Linked DNA regions of Halioglobus japonicus. Each later gene encodes a partner of the first gene's protein in a complex. Links are inferred from orthologs where the notes say so. Each region holds a gene or a part of one and is shown in the gene's direction. Other genes may lie near its edges.

The links.
Region 2: the proteins of dnaB (region 1) and dnaG are in contact, whole or in part, in a crystal structure (PDB 2R6A), measured with the Geobacillus stearothermophilus proteins. The link is inferred for Halioglobus japonicus from one-to-one orthologs. Residues at the interface, in WP_033016901.1 of Geobacillus stearothermophilus: Ser13, Glu15, Ala16, Gln18, Glu91, Leu92, Asp94, Ala95, Val96, Pro97, Thr98, Ala99, Ala100, Asn101, Tyr104, Tyr105, Ile108; in WP_049624496.1 of Geobacillus stearothermophilus: Lys456, Leu457, Leu458, Pro459, Ala460, Asn463, Ala464, Leu467, Leu535, Leu536, Ile537, Ala538, Gln544, Glu545, Asp548, Tyr549, His552.

What each region holds. Positions count from the first base shown.
Region 1 is NZ_CP019450.1:28,506-33,263, reverse strand. The notes cover bases 1-2,814. They hold dnaB (replicative DNA helicase), read left to right. Parts: upstream 1-606; coding sequence 607-2,022; downstream 2,023-2,814. Other genes in these bases: BST95_RS00145 (replication protein P), read right to left, coding at 2,649-2,814; BST95_RS00150 (GIY-YIG nuclease family protein), read right to left, coding at 2,215-2,508; BST95_RS00160 (NAD-dependent epimerase/dehydratase family protein), read right to left, coding at 1-459. In the rest of the region: more of BST95_RS00145, read right to left, coding at 2,815-3,200; BST95_RS00140 (DnaT-like ssDNA-binding domain-containing protein), read right to left, coding at 3,232-4,371; DNA repair protein RadA, read left to right, coding at 4,434-4,758. UniProt on the Escherichia coli protein: The main replicative DNA helicase, it participates in initiation and elongation during chromosome replication. Travels ahead of the DNA replisome, separating dsDNA into templates for DNA synthesis.
Region 2 is NZ_CP019450.1:264,465-268,308, forward strand. The notes cover bases 973-3,844. They hold dnaG (DNA primase), read left to right. Parts: upstream 973-1,363; coding sequence 1,364-3,325; downstream 3,326-3,844. Other genes in these bases: BST95_RS01295 (GatB/YqeY domain-containing protein), read left to right, coding at 973-1,301; rpoD (RNA polymerase sigma factor RpoD), read left to right, coding at 3,603-3,844. Also shown: rpsU (30S ribosomal protein S21), read left to right, coding at 608-823; more of BST95_RS01295, read left to right, coding at 846-972. UniProt on the Escherichia coli protein: RNA polymerase that catalyzes the synthesis of short RNA molecules used as primers for DNA polymerase during DNA replication.

The sequences.
Region 1 (4,758 bases):
GATAATCGGAATAGTGATGTCGGGCAGGTTGCCCACCATCAGCCTGGCATTCGGGCAGTTGTTGGCCATGGCTCTGGCGACGGCCAGCGGGGCAGTCACCTGAATCGGCGTGAATGCACCCAGGCCCGCGGCGGAGAGGCGGGTGTAGTTGGGCAGTTGTTTGGTGGCGTCCCAGGTGATGGGAATGGCGTAGTTGATCACCAGTGCCGGCCGCTCACGGGCCAGAACAGCCTCTACCTGGCGCTGGTCCAGTACATCGATATCGCCATGGTGGCTGAGGCGGGCCCGGCAACCCGGGTCGGCCAGGCGGGTGTCGGTGAGAATGCGCGCGGCAATCTGGCCGAGTCGCTTCTCCGGGATGAGATCTGCCAGTGCGACATCCAGCCCGCAGCGGGTGAGCTCAGCGGCCAGTTGTTGCCCCACCCGTCCCGCACCACCAAAAATCACCACTTTTGCCATAGCGTTATCCATCCTGAGAATGCGCTAGTCACCATGGCTGGGCCGGCGGGCCCTCGCAAGTATCGCCGTGTTTTGCTTTGCCCTCGTGCCGACTTCCTTTATTCTGTGCAATCCGCTCAAAAAACTGTGCACAGGTAGAATTTCGCGATGTCCGAGCCGGACTTCCCAGACAACGTTGCTGAGCTGCCCTACAACCAGGACAGCGATATTGCCCGGATCAAGATGCAGCCCCACTCGCTGGAGGCAGAGCAGTCGGTGATCGGTGGTCTGCTATTGGCGGCCGAAGGCTGGGATTCCGTGGCTGAAGAAGTGGCCGCCAGCGATTTCTACAAGCCGGCGCACCGGGATATTTTCCGTGAAATTGCGGTGCTGGCCGATGCGGCCGAACCGATCGACGTGATCACCGTGGCGGATAAGCTCGAGGCCAAGGGGCAGCTGGAAGGCGCCGGTGGTCTGCCGTATCTGGCCGAGCTCGCTCAGAACACGCCCAGTGCCTCCAATATTCGCGCCTATGCCCAGGTTGTGCGTGAACGCGCCAGCCTGCGCAAGTTGATTGAGGCGGCCCAGGACATCGCCGAATCAGGGTTCAACCCGGAAGGCCGCAGCTCATTGGAACTGTTGGACGAGGCTGAGCGCCTGATCATGCAGATTGGTGAGCAGGGGCCCAAGACCGGCGGCCCCCAGGACGTCAATCCACTGCTGCAGAAAGCGCTCGGCAGGATCGAGGAGCTGTTTAATTCCGGCGGTGATATCACCGGCCTGACCTCGGGCTTTACCGACCTCGACGGCATGACCTCCGGCCTGCAGCCCTCCGACCTGGTCATTGTGGCCGGTCGACCTTCGATGGGTAAAACCACCTTCGCCATGAACCTGGTGGAGAACGCCCTGCTCGCCACCAAGAAGCCGGTGCTGGTGTTCTCCATGGAGATGCCCGCAGACCAGCTGGTGATTCGTATGCTGTCGTCGATCGGCAAGATCAACCAGACCCGTATTCGTAACGGCAAGCTCGAGCAGGAGGACTGGCCCAAGCTCACCACGGCGGTTAATAAGCTGAAGGACATGCCGCTGTTTATCGACGACACGCCGGCGTTGACCCCTACTGAGGTGCGTTCGCGGGTGCGCAAGGTCGTGCGCGAGAACAACGGCGAAATTGGCATGATCATGATCGACTACCTGCAGCTGATGCAGGTGGCGGGTTCCTCCGAGGGGCGGACGGCGGAGATCTCCGAAATCTCCCGAAGCCTCAAGGCCATTGCCAAGGAGTTCGAGGTGCCCATGGTGGCGCTGTCGCAGCTCAACCGCTCGCTGGAGCAGCGGCCCAACAAGCGCCCGGTAAACTCCGACCTGCGTGAATCCGGAGCCATCGAGCAGGATGCCGACGTCATCATGTTCATCTACCGGGACGAGGTGTACAACGAGGATTCCCCCGACAAGGGTGTGGCCGAAATCATTATCGGCAAGCAGCGTAACGGCCCCATCGGTACCTGCCGCCTGGCCTTTATTGGCGAGTTCACTCGCTTCGAAAATCTCGCCATGGGTTATGGCGGGGGCGACGACTACTAACGCGTACTGCGCTCCCCTCGTTTCCCCGCGGCGCCATCTCCCGTCATTCTTCCGAGTTGCCCACTGCGCCCTTCACCGTCATCCCTCCGAATTGCCCGGTACCCCCTTCGCCGTCACTCCACCGACTTGCCCAAAGCGCCCCTCACCGTCATTCCCGCGCAGGCGGGAATCCAGTGGGACGAAAACTATCTCTCACTGGATGACCTGATGCCATAGATCCATCCAATCGGGGTTCTTTTCCTCGATAATTCGCAGCTTCCAGCGCCGATGCCATTTCTTCAATCGCTTCTCCCTAGCTATCGCTTCCTCCATGCTCGAAAGAAACTCGAAGTAGACCAGTCGATGTACTGTGTATTTTTTGGTGAATCCTTCGGCGATGACGTTCCTGTGATGCCAAATTCTTTTGATTAAATCGGACGTGACTCCGATGTAGAGTGTGCCATTGCGGCGATTCGCGAGTATGTATACAGCGGGTTGCTTGGCCATTCCATGCCCTCCGTGGCTAGGTTCTGGCCAAGCATAACCACCAAAGCACTTGCCCGGTGGCGCAGGGGCGAAAAGGATGAAAGTGGGTTTTGTTGCCGGTTTTGTGGATCCCCGCCTTCGCGGGAATGACGGCAGCGGGGTTAGAGCCCGCTGCTTTCTCGCAGTTCTTTAAGGGCGGCGAGCTGTTCGTCGTTACTGAGTGGCTCGGGGGCGTGTTTCTCCAGGGCTTCGGGTGCTGGAATAGTCAGGCTTTCGCCGCGTAGCACGGCAGCGCAATAGCGCTGGTAGTGGCTACGAAATACCGGCCAGGTCAGGCGCTCTTCGTTGTTGGCCAGGAAAAACCATTCGCTGTCGCGCCCGGCAAGGTACACCGCCGGGTGGCTCCAGGCCTGAGCCGATTTGGGCGAGGGTGCCTGACAAGCTTCCACGTAGGCATCGTGAGGGGCGGGCAGGCCGAGCTCCACCAGGCCCGCCTGGCAGCATTCGATCATGCGGTTCAGGGTGGGCAGGTATTCACTGTTTTCAATGGCGTGCTTGGCGCCCTTGAGAATTTGCTCTACCGGGAAATCAGCGAGGGATTCCAGCCACAGGCGCTTTACCTGATTGAGCTGGCTGGCTTCGGAATAGGCCGCGAAGTACTGGTTGTGATAGTTCAGCCGAAACAGGGCAAAGACCTGGTTAATGGCCTCCACATGGGTGTCATCCGGCGTGCGCTGCCGGGGTTCAGCTTGCCCAGCTGGTGTCGTTGAGGTCGTCTTCGAGGCTTCGATCTCTTGTGCGACCTGTTGGATGAGTTCCCTGCTGTCCGCCATGGCTTTGATCCGATTGCTGTAATTGGTGGCGCTTGGCCCAGTGGTGTTTTACGTGCTGCAGAAATTTGCTGTTCCAGGAAGTGTGAGCCTGGTTGGTGTCCTTCCAGTACACAATGAATTCCGGCAGCAGTGACTTGGCAAAATCCAGATCGATATGCGACATGCGCAGGATATCGAACACGTCTTCACTGGGCTGCCAGTGATTAACGATACGCTTGGGCTCGGTGGAGTGCTCCAGGCCCGAGCTGTAGCGTGCCCATTGAATGCGAATGTGCTGGATGAATTTGGAGTTGAGTTCCTTGGGAGCGGCTCCGCGCTCACGCCAGTAGAGAATAAACTCGGGCACCGCCTGATCGATAAAGTCACGATCAATGCCGGAACGGGCCATGATCTCCAGGGCATCTTCGCTGGGGCGCCACTCGCGACCGAGGCGTTGCGGTGCCTTTACGTCGAAATCGGAGGCGTTTGAGCGGGTGGTCTGTTGCTGGTGACGCCAGTTGCCTAGCACGTGCTGGCGGAACTTGTTTTCCCAGGCGTGGCTGGTCTCGCCGCGTTCACGCCAGTAAAAGATGAAATCTTCCAGTTGATCCAGGGCAAACTGGCGCGGAATATTGTGATTGAGGGCGAGCATTTGCAGCAGGTCTTCGCTGGGTGACCAGTGCACGGGCAGCAGGCCAGCGCTGCGTCGGGTGGGGGCAGGCTCGTCTGCCATCGCCGGCGTTGGTGCGGGCGCTCGCTGTGCGGGTTCATTAAGTGCAAACAGCAGGTGATTGGCGCTGTGCAGCGGTGGCGATTCGACCAGGATGACACCCTTGTCGACCAGCGAGCGGCTGATACGGTGCAAATCCACGGCATTCCAGAAGGGCAGGGAATGCAGCAGGTAATCGCGGGAAATGTTCAGCCAGGCAAAGTTATCGCGCAGCTGGGCATCGCGATGCTCGAACAGCTGCTGCAGGTGTTGCAGCAGAATGGCCTCTTCCAGCCCGATAGTCGCCGCCAGGCCGGGCGAGAAGACCAGCTGGCGTTCGGGAACTAGGGAAGATTCGGACATCGTTTTATCAGTTTTCGTGAGCTGTCTGATAGGATACCGCAGAACCTGAACCTGAGGCACCAATGGCCAAACAAAAAACAGCGTTCGTGTGCAACGAATGCGGCTCTGACTATGCCAAATGGCAGGGCCAGTGCTCCGACTGCGGCGAGTGGAACACCATTACCGAGATCAAGCTGGGCCCCGCCAAGGGCTCTGGCCGCGCCGGCGCCGGTGTCACGGCCAATCGCGCCGGCTTTGCCGGTGCCCTGGCCAGCGCAAAGTTGCTCAAGGATGTGGATCTCGACGATTTGCCGCGCTTCACCTCCGGTGCAGAGGAGTTCGACCGGGTGCTGGGCGGTGGCCTGGTGCCGGGTTCGGCGGTGCTGGTGGGCGGCCACCCTGGCGCAG
Region 2 (3,844 bases), 230 kb from region 1 along the record:
GACTCGCCGAGCAGCTTGTACTTGCCAATACCATCGACACGCACCAACTGGGTATGGCCACCGGACACCAGCAGGGCCACAAACGGGAATTCGGGGTGTTCCTCTTCCAGCATGGGCGCCAGCAAATGGCCCTCCATATGATGTACACCCAGGGCAGGCACCCCCAACCCCAGGCCAGCGCTCGCGCCAGGGTGGCACCTACCATCAGGGCGCCCACCAGCCCGGGGCCCGCCGTGTAGGCCACACCATCGATATCTGCCGCGGTCACACCGGCCTCGGCCATCACCTGCTCAAGCAGGGGCAAGGTCTTGCGTACATGGTCGCGCGAGGCCAGCTCCGGCACCACGCCGCCATACTCCACATGGATGTCTATCTGGCTGAACAGGGCATGCGCCAGCAGCCCCCGTTCTGTGTGGTATAGGGCCACGCCTGTCTCGTCGCAGGACGTCTCCAATCCGAGGATTAGCATAGGGAAAATTCACTCTGTTTCACGACGCGCATCATACTTGATTACGGGGGCCTGTGAGTATAGAATGCGCGCCCTTTTAGGCAATCTCGGACCGAAAGCCCGGGAAATGCACCCAACACAGAAATAGGTATAGAGTTAATGCCCCACATCAAGGTCAAGGAAAACGAGCCTTTCGACGTAGCACTGCGTCGCTTCAAGCGTTCCTGTGAAAAAGCTGGCGTTCTGGCTGAAGTTCGTAAGCGCGAGCACTACGAGAAGCCCACTACTGTACGCAAGCGCGCTGGCGCTGCTGCTGTTAAGCGTCACCTGAAGAAGGTTTCTCGCGAGAACCGCAAGCGCGTTCGTCTGTACTAACAGACGCTAGAGCTTCCCTCCTATGAGTGATCAGTCCCTCACGGACACCATCAGGGCCGCCATGAAAGCGGCCATGAAGGCCAAGGACAAAGAGCGACTGGGCACCATCCGGCTGATTCAGGCCGAGTTCAAGCGAATCGAAGTGGACGAGCGCGTCGAAGTAGACGACGCTCGGGCGCTCGCTGTGCTGGACAAAATGGTCAAGCAACGCCGCGATTCTGCCCAGCAGTACATTGATGCGGGCCGCACCGAACTGGCGGAAAAAGAAAACGCCGAGATCGAGGTGTTGCAGGTTTTCCTGCCCCAGCAACTTTCCGAAGACGAAATTTTTGCCCTGATTGACGAGGCCATCGCCGCCTCCGGCGCCGAGGGCATGGCGGCCATGGGCCCGGTCATGGGCCAGCTCAAGCCAAAACTGGCCGGCCGCGCCGATATGGGCGCCGTCAGCGGCCTGGTGAAGCAGCGCCTCACCGCCTGAATACATTCCCGGCGCAACATCGGTGGCGCCAACGGCACCGGCAAGGCTAGACTACTCTCCCTATGGCCGGACGAATTCCACAAGCTTTTCTCGATGACCTGCTGGACCGTGTCGACATCGTCGACGTGGTTGACCGGCGCGTCAAGCTAAGAAAAACCGGCAAAAACTACTCCGCCTGCTGCCCTTTCCATGAGGAGAAAACACCCTCCTTCACCGTGAACCCTGACAAGCAGTTCTACTACTGCTTTGGCTGCGGCGCCGGTGGCAATGCCCTCGGCTTCGTCATGGACTACGAGAACGTAGAGTTCCCGCAGGCCGTGGAAACCCTCGCGACCAGCGTCGGCCTGGAAGTACCTCGGGAAGAGGGGCCTGCAGCCCGGGCGCGCGCCGAAAAGGAAGACGGCAAAAAATCGCTCTACAAACTCATGGAGCAGGTAGCGGATTTCTACAAGCAGCAGTTGCGCAGCCACCCCCAGGCCGCCCAGGCCGTCAATTACCTTAAGGATCGCGGCCTCACCGGCGTGATTGCCCGGGATTTCGGCATCGGTTTTGCGCCCCCCGGCTGGCAGAACCTGCGCGAGACCCTGGGCGACAGCCAGGCTCACAACCAGCAACTCATGCAGACCGGCATGCTGGTGGAAAACGACAAGGGCAACGTCTACGACCGGTTCCGCAATCGCATCATGTTCCCGATCCGCGACCAGCGCGGCCGGGTAATCGCCTTTGGCGGGCGAGTACTGGGCGACGATAAACCCAAGTACCTCAACTCCCCGGAAACCGAGATTTTCCACAAGGGCCGCGAACTCTACGGCTTTTACGAGGCACTGCAGGCCAATCGCAAGCTCGACCGCCTATTGGTCGTCGAAGGCTATATGGATGTGATAGCGCTGGCTCAGTACGGCATTAACTACGCCACCGCCACCCTCGGCACCGCCACCAGCAAAGCCCACCTGGAGCGAGTTTATCGCCGCTGCCCTGAAGTCATCTTCTGCTTCGATGGCGACGAGGCCGGCCGCAAGGCAGCCTTTCGCGCTTTAGAGGCCGCCCTGCCGTGCATGGAAGACGGGCGCCAGGCCCGATTCCTGTTCCTGCCCGAAGGCGAAGACCCGGACACCATGGTACGCGCCAACGGCAAGGAACAGTTTGAAACACTGCTGAGCCAGGCCATGCCCCTGGAAACCTTCCTGTTCGAAGCGGTTGCCGAGGGGCTGGATACCAGCACACTCGATGGACGGGCGCGCATGAGCAAGCTGGCCCTGCCCTACTTGCGCCAGCTCCCGGAAGGGGTGTATCGCCAGCTCATGTTCCAGGCCCTCGCCGAGCGCACCGGGCTGGAACTTGAAAGCCTCATGAAACTTGAGGTGAGCGCACCGGAGCCTCCGCCATTGGCAAGCCAGGGGCCCAGCCAGGGCACCGATGGGCAGGCAACGAGACATGCTAATCAGGCACAGGGGTGGCCTGCAAATGAGGCGGGCCCCGGACCGGATGACGATGCGCCACCGCCCGAACTGGCCGATTACCCCGACTACGACCCGGAGGCCGGTGACGAGCACCAACCCCGCCAACGGCCGGCCATGCAACTGCCCGCGGGCTACTCCAACCTCGCCCAGGGCGCCATTGCCCTGGTACTCCACAAGCCCGAGATTGCACGCGGCGTTGACCCCGGCAGCCTGGCTGAGCTCGGCGACAGTGACGGCGCGCTGTTACGCCAACTATTGGAGCTGGTACACCGGCGCCCGGAATCCAATACCGGCATGTTGCTCGGCCACTGGTATGGCACTACCGAAGGCGAACTGCTGAATCGCCTGGCGGGGCTGGAGCGCCTGATCCCCACCGAGGGCATTGAGCAGCAATTCCTCGACACGATCGACAAGCTGGCCCACCAGCTCCCGCATCATTCAAAACTGACCGCTCAGGTCGACAAACTCAGAAGCACCAACTACGCTGATCTCAGCGAGCTGGAAAAGCAGCGCCTGAGGGAGCTACTGCAAGAGAAGCAGCAGCGGGATGCGCAGCGCAAGTAAGTGCCAACATCGCCAAACATAGGCGTGCCAAAGGCATAAGTTGCCGACGCTGGGGAGGCGGAAAACCCGCCCCGATGGACCTCCGCACCCGAAGAGCGTGACCCCCTTGTAATCGAGCTGGTCGCCCATACATAAGCAAAGCTGATTCTGGGGCGATTGTGAGGGTATTTGCGCCAAATAAACGGCTAATTCGCCCTACTTAGCTGTAGTTAAGCGTGTAGTTTCCGGATATAATTGCCGGCTGATTTTTTTCCGCGAATTTCAAAGGTTCAGTTACATGAACGATGTCGTCCAACAACAGTCCCGACTCAAGTCGCTAATCGCCAAAGGCAAGGAACAGGGATACCTGACCTACGCCGAGGTTAACGACCACCTGCCGGAGGATATTTCCGATCCGGATCAGGTCGAAGACATCATCCAGATGATCAACGACATGGGCATCCAGGTATTCGAGACCGCCCCCGATGCCGATGAGCTGCTGATGACCGAAGGCGATTCCTCCGCCGACGACATCGCCGC